Regions from separate parts of the Paenibacillus sp. SSG-1 genome, predicted to be linked through region 1. Evidence: riboswitches for the same ligand, from Rfam matches in the RefSeq annotation. Region 1 holds a riboswitch; the other holds the start of a gene.

What was found. Region 1 has a riboswitch for ZMP and ZTP ahead of rpiB (ribose 5-phosphate isomerase B). Riboswitches for the same ligand answer to the same signal wherever they lie in the genome.
Region 2: another riboswitch for ZMP and ZTP. It lies ahead of BCV73_RS08190 (bifunctional 5,10-methylenetetrahydrofolate dehydrogenase/5,10-methenyltetrahydrofolate cyclohydrolase); the one in region 1 lies ahead of rpiB (ribose 5-phosphate isomerase B).

What each region holds. Positions count from the first base shown of each region.
Region 1 covers NZ_MBRK01000001.1:6,842,363-6,845,767, forward strand. Annotated here, with positions in the region: gene BCV73_RS31125 (manganese efflux pump MntP) at 29-589, shown strand; gene BCV73_RS31130 (low molecular weight protein arginine phosphatase) at 629-1,216, shown strand; ZMP/ZTP riboswitch at 1,325-1,406, shown strand; gene rpiB (ribose 5-phosphate isomerase B) at 1,554-2,009, shown strand; gene BCV73_RS31145 (TIGR01440 family protein) at 2,031-2,645, shown strand; gene glyA (serine hydroxymethyltransferase) at 2,708-3,405, shown strand, end outside.
Region 2 covers NZ_MBRK01000001.1:1,752,177-1,755,581, forward strand. Annotated here, with positions in the region: gene BCV73_RS08185 (ABC transporter permease) at 1-616, shown strand, start outside; gene BCV73_RS08190 (bifunctional 5,10-methylenetetrahydrofolate dehydrogenase/5,10-methenyltetrahydrofolate cyclohydrolase) at 827-1,672, opposite strand; ZMP/ZTP riboswitch at 1,740-1,823, opposite strand; gene BCV73_RS08195 (TetR/AcrR family transcriptional regulator) at 1,885-2,493, opposite strand; gene BCV73_RS08200 (SDR family NAD(P)-dependent oxidoreductase) at 2,767-3,405, shown strand, end outside.

The DNA of each region.
Region 1 (3,405 bases):
AGAACCTAACGGACATGGGGGAATAGGGATGTTGGAGACTTCTGCCGGTTTAGGGCAGCTAATGACAATCATGATAATGGCCGTCGCATTAGGACTGGATGCATTCTCTCTGGGCGTAGGAATCGGCATGAAAGGAATCCGGCTGCTGCATATTCTCAAGATCAGCCTGCTGATCGGCCTTTTCCATGTGTTGATGCCGCTGCTGGGAATGTTTATGGGATATTACGTCAGTTCGCTGCTCGGACAAGTTGCCGCCCTGGTTGCCGGCGGGCTGCTTGTGCTGCTGGGCGGACACATGGTCCTGAATGCCTTCAAAACAAGCGAAACGCGAATGGTGGATCACCGCTCTTTGCTGGGGATGCTGCTGTTCTCGCTCAGCGTCAGCATTGACTCCTTTTCGGTAGGCGTATCCCTGGGGATGTTTGAGAGCAACCGGATTCTGACCGTGCTGGCTTTCGGGATCTGCGGGGGCGCGATGGCCGTGCTTGGACTCCTACTCGGCAGGAGGGTAAGCCGGAATCTCGGCGAATACGGGGAGGCCCTTGGCGGCGCGATTTTGCTGGCATTTGGCCTCGCCTTTATCTTTTGATACAATATCGGCAAAGACACTTCGGGAGGTGCTAGAGACGTGAAGCATATTTTGTTTGTCTGTACGGGAAACACGTGCCGCAGCCCGATGGCCGAAGCTCTGCTTCGCAAGCTGGCCAAGGAGCGCAGCGTTCCGCTCGAAGTCCGTTCGGCCGGCGTGGCCGCCCTTGAAGGGACACCCATCTCGCGTCATGCGGAAGCGGTGCTGCGGGACCACGAGATCGATGAGCATTTGACCGCCAAGCCGCTCAGGGCCGACACGGTGGATTGGGCGGATTTGATTTTGACACTGACCCAGGGGCATAAGCAGCATGTGATCCGGAGCTTTCCGCTCGCGGCTGACAAAATTTATACCCTGAAGGAATACACCGAAGATGACGAGAACGTGATCAAGGACCTGCAGGAGCTCGACAGCCTGTACGCCACCTGGGAAATGAAGCGGGCGCTCGGGCAGCAGCTGGAGGACGAGGAACGGGAGCGGCTGATCGAGATCCAGCAGCGGATCCCGAGCTTTGATATTTCGGACCCGTTCGGCGGGTCCCGCGACGATTACGATGTCACCGCCGCAGAAATCCGCGCCGCTATCGAGCGGCTGCTGGATAAGCTGGAGGCGTTCCGTACATTTTAAGAAACAAGCTTAAATTGCACTTGGGCGGGAGCCTAGGCCTGAAAAAATGGAGTAAATTTGCAGATTGATTTTCATCGCGTCATGCTTTATGATGAATGTGAAAAACATCGGTTCCGGTGTAACTGGCGACAATGTGGATCCAACCACGATGGAGCACCGGAATATACGGCCGGTCGCCTGGGCAAAAGAGCAATTCTGCGGAATGATCCGCGGACTGCTCTTTTTTTCGTCTAGTGGCTGCAAATGAGTTATAATGGTACAAGAAGTCACGGGAATACCGGGAAGCGCTGGATTCGTTTCTCTGTATTGCGCGAAATTTTAGGAGGTTTTTCGAAAGATGAAAATTGCTGTTGGAACAGATCATGCGGGTATACGTTTGAAAGAAGACATCATTGCCGTGATCGAAGGGATGGGGCATCAAGTTGCGGATGTGGGATGCGGATGCACGGATTCCGTAGACTATCCCGACTACGCTCTCCCTGTGTGCGATCTGGTTACCAAAGGCGAGGCCGACCGGGGAATCCTGATCTGTGGAACAGGCATCGGCATGAGCATCGCGGCGAACAAGGTTCCGGGCATCCGGTGTGCCTTGGTCCACGATGTGTTCTCGGCGATCGCCACCAGGGAGCATAACGACTCCAACGTGCTGGCGATGGGCGAACGCGTCATCGGTCCGGGTCTGGCCCAGGAAATCGTCAAGGCTTGGCTGGGCACGGAGTTCAGCGGCGGCGAGCGTCATGTCGGGCGCGTGAACAAGATTAAAGCGATTGAAGAGCGGTATCTGCACAATTAGGGAGGTTTTCTCATGGAAAGCATGTCAGGAGGCAGTCCATTGGAAGTTTCGCTGGGAGAACAGGTATCCCAAATCCTTCATGAGCTGGTGGAAGCCGCAAGGCTTGGCCCTGGTAAGATACTGGTTGTTGGAACGAGCACCAGTGAAGTGGCCGGGAAACGCATCGGCACCTCGGGGGCACTCGGGGTTGCTGAGGAGCTGCTGCAGGCGATCGGCGAGGTCCGGGCCAAGTTCGGCTTCGACACGGTGTTTCAGTGCTGTGAGCATTTGAACCGGGCGCTTGTGATGGAGCGTTCCGTACTGGAGCGCCTTCGTTTAACCGAGGTCGCCGCCGTTCCTGTTCCGAAAGCGGGCGGCTCTATGGCTGCCGCTGCTTACCGTTCCATGAAGGAGCCTTGCCTGGCCGAAGCGATCGAGGCTCACGCGGGCATCGACATCGGCGAGACGATGATCGGCATGCATCTGCGGCGTGTGGCGGTGCCTTTCCGCCCGACCCTGCGGTATGTGGGGCACGCGCGCGTGAATGCGGCCTACACGCGGCCCAAGCTGATCGGCGGCGAACGGGCGGTGTACCGTCTGGATGAAGAAGCCGGCAGAGCCGACCGTGACGGCGGCAGTTCAGATCTTTGCGATTAACATGAGCGGATGATTGAAACGAACATTTTATTTTGAATTCCAATAAGGGAGGAACTATTAACATGGATCAATTGCGTAAGAAGGACCCGGCTGTACTCGAGGCCATGAACTTGGAACTGAAGCGTCAGCGTGCAAACATTGAGCTGATCGCATCGGAGAATATTGTCAGTGAAGCGGTTATGGAAGCCATGGGCTCCGTCCTCACGAACAAATACGCCGAAGGATATCCGGGCAAGCGGTATTACGGCGGCTGCGAGCGCGTCGATATCGTTGAAGATATCGCCCGTGACCGTGCGAAAGAACTGTTCGGAGCCGAGCATGCCAACGTGCAGCCGCACTCCGGCGCTCAGGCCAACATGGCCGTATACCTGGCAGCGCTGAAACCAGGGGATACCGTGCTTGGGATGAACCTTGCCCATGGCGGACACCTGACGCACGGAAGCCCGGTGAACGCTTCCGGTCTGCTGTACAACTTCGTCGCTTACGGGGTCCAGGAAGATACGTTCCTCATCGATTATGACGAAGTCCGCAAGCTTGCGTTCAAGCATCGTCCGCGCCTGATCGTCGCCGGTGCGAGCGCCTATCCGCGTACGATTGATTTCGAAGCTCTCGCTTCGATCGCCAATGACGTTGGCGCGCTGTTCATGGTCGATATGGCTCATATCGCGGGCCTGGTTGCGGCCGGTCTTCATCCGAACCCGGTGCCTCACGCCCATTTTGTTACGACGACAACGCACAAAACGCTCCGCGGTCCGCGCGG
Region 2 (3,405 bases), 5.1 Mb from region 1:
CACCGTCATCGCGCCGATCACGACGATTCAGTCCCGGTTTCAGACCGGGAGCTCCCGGAGCAGTGTCCGGCAAATTTTGGTCGAAGCCAAATCTACCGACGTGATCAACAGCACCATGGCGCTGATCCAGTATACGATGCGCCAAAGCCATAAACTTGGCGGGGCCGACGATGATTTCAGGGTTCAAAGCCAGGAGGATGTCATGTCCTCCGCCGAAAGTGTCACCAAAACGCTGACCCTCTTTCTAGGCGGCGTGGCGGCGATATCCCTGCTCGTCGGTGGAATCGGCATCATGAACATCATGCTGGTGTCCGTTACCGAACGGACGCGGGAGATCGGTATCCGGAAGGCGATCGGGGCCAAGGAAGGGACGATTCTATCGCAGTTTCTGTTTGAATCGGTCACCTTGGCTATCCTGGGCGGTGTGATCGGCGTCATCCTTGGCTTCGGCGGCTCCAAGTTCGTCGGCAAGCTGATGGACGTGACCACCGCGGTGTCCATGAACTCCGTGCTGCTTGCCGTCGGGTTCTCAGCCTGCATCGGCATCGTATTCGGCGTATTCCCGGCCAGACAGGCCGCGAAGCTGGATCCGATCGAGGCGCTGCGGTACGAATAGGCTGCCGTTTGTGACGAACGGATTTATTTGAATCGGTTATCAACCGACTCAAGAACATTTCATCTTGGGTAGAAAAAAGGGCATTTCACCGAATGATGTTCGGCGGAATGCCCTCTTGCCATTTATGAAGCCGTTACCCAGCGTATTTGTGATGCCGATACACGGCTTTTTAAGTGTCTCTTGGAAAACCTGGCCATACCGATGGCTGGTTTATCCCAGCTGTTTTTCCGCCGCATCCACCGTGTGCTTCAGCAGCATGGCGATGGTTACCGGTCCGACGCCCGCAGGGACGGGTGTAATGGCGCTCGCTTTTTCAAGACATGCCTCATAATCAACGTCCCCGACATTGCCTTCATTGTAGCCTGCGTCCAGAATGACGGCGCCGTCCTGAATCCAGTCTCCCTGAATGAATTTCGGTTTGCCTACTGCGGCAACAACGATCTCTGCCTGGGACACGATATCACCAAGGCCTTTCGTTCTCGAATGGCAGATCGTAACTGTGGCATTGCGGTTCAGCAGCATCAGCGAGACGGGCTTGCCGAGAATCGGGCTGCGGCCGACAACAACAGCGTGCTTGCCTTCTACAGGAATCCGGTAGTAATCCAGGATGGTGATGATGGCCGCCGGGGTACAGGAAGGATAGGCGGCAAAGCCGAAAGCATTCTGCGCAAATCCCAGCGTGGTGACGCCGTCGACGTCTTTTTCAATGGCGATCGCGTCGAATGCGGCTCTTTCATCAATCTGATGGGGAACCGGATGCTGCAGCAGAATACCGTGAACGTTCGGGTCGGCGTTAAGCTTCTGAATTTCCCGGATAAGCTCCTCGGTCGTCGTCCCCGCATCCAGTGTGATTTTTAACGATTCCATCCCGAGCCGTCTGCAGGCATTGCCTTTCATGCGCACGTATGTGGCCGATGCCGGGTCGTCGCCTACCAAAATGGTCGCCAGGCAGGGGGTAATCCCTTGCTCGGACAGCCGTTTCACCCTGCTAACCAAGCCGTCCTTAATGTCCTGCGCCACGCGCGCTCCGTCCAAAATCAACGTTTGTTCTGTCATTGTCTGCATCTCCTTTAAATCATGGTAAGGTCCAGAAAAACATAAAGAGGCAAGGGGAAATCCCCCTTACCTCTGCCCAGGCGTACGGCTGTTTATATCCATGTGCTCCCTCATGGTTCATCCCATGTTTCCGCCAGTCGCACACAGTCCATCTATGTAGAATGATACCTTATTGTGCTTACGGGCACAATGGGGAGTTTTGAGAATGATGCTTATGTGCCGCCGTTTCTTTTAAACACGATGTAATCCATTTTTGTCTCAACCAGCACCATCAGCTGCTGCGCCATATAAGACGCCGTGTATTTAAAATCAACCTCTGCCCAGTGCATAATGACCCCTACCGTGGCCGACATCCGGTAGCTCAGCATGATTTCGTAGTCGATCGGCGGCTCGGTCGGTTCCATTTCGATATGCATGTCCTTCCGCATCGACTCCCTGAGCCTGTCGTACATGTCCATCGCCAGCTTTCCGCGTTCGACTCGCGATAAGGCCAGGAACACATCTTTATGCTGTTCGATATGTTCAAACAAGCGCAGCCCTGAGGGGTAGGTCATCGAGGCTTCAATTCGCTCCAGGCCCTCATACGGCTTGACGAGCAGTTCGGCGATGCCCTGCAGAAACTCGTCGTGGATTTCCTTGAGCAGGTCTTCCTTGCTGACGAAATGCTTGTAAAAGGTACCCCGGTTATAGTCTGCACGGGCCGCGATGTCCATAATAGTCACCGAATCGAAGCCTTTATCGAGAATTAAGGAAACGAGAGCGGATTTGAGCGCCTGCCGGGTTCTTCTGGCTCTGCGGTCAAGAACGTGTTCATCTGTCAAATGCATCTGCCTCCAGCTTGTCGTTTCTCCTATTATAACGTAAGTTGGGATGCCGCCAAAACGCAGAAAATCATCAACAAAGAGAAGGTAAATGTTCAAGATTGTCATGGTTCGGTGACATACGGCGGCAATCTGTTGGATAGATGACATTATTTCGAAATATGATTATTGTGTAAACAATTAATAAAGGTGTAACCTATACATGTAGCAGACATGAGCTATAAAGCCTATAAATCATTTTATAAACTTTGTTGAAAAGGAAGCGATTCAGTCATGAGTCAAACACAAACGAAAACTGCAGTCATTACCGGCGCCGCCGGCGGAATCGGGAAAGAGCTGGCACGGCGTTTGGCCGAGCGCAAGCTGAACCTCGTCCTGGTCGATTTGAAGGAAGATGCGGTCAAGAGCGTCGTCGAGGAGCTTGGCCTGAACGATACCAATTCACTGGCGATCGCTGCCGACGTATCCAAAGAGCAGGATGTGCAGAACTATGTGAACCGTGCGGTTGAAAAATTCGGCACCATCGATTACTTTGCGAACAATGCAGGGATTGAGGGCCCTACCGGGCTGATCGAAGAGCAATCCGTGGAAGCGCTTGATCTGGTATATAACGTCAACGTCCGTGGGGTGTTCCTGGGGCTGCATTACGTTATTCCAGTTATGAAAAAGCAGAATTCCGGCGCAATATTGAATACGTCTTCGCTTGCAGGCCTGATGGGCGCGCCAGGAGTGGCCCCATACATTATGTCCAAGCATGCCGTGATCGGCTTGACGCGTGTTGCTGCCAACGAGCTGGCTTCGCTGGGCATCCGGGTTAATGCGGTTCTGCCGGGAACGATCAACACCCGGATGATGCGGCAGATTGAGGCGAACTCAGGCAATGCGGAAGCGTACAAAGCCGCCAATGAAGCG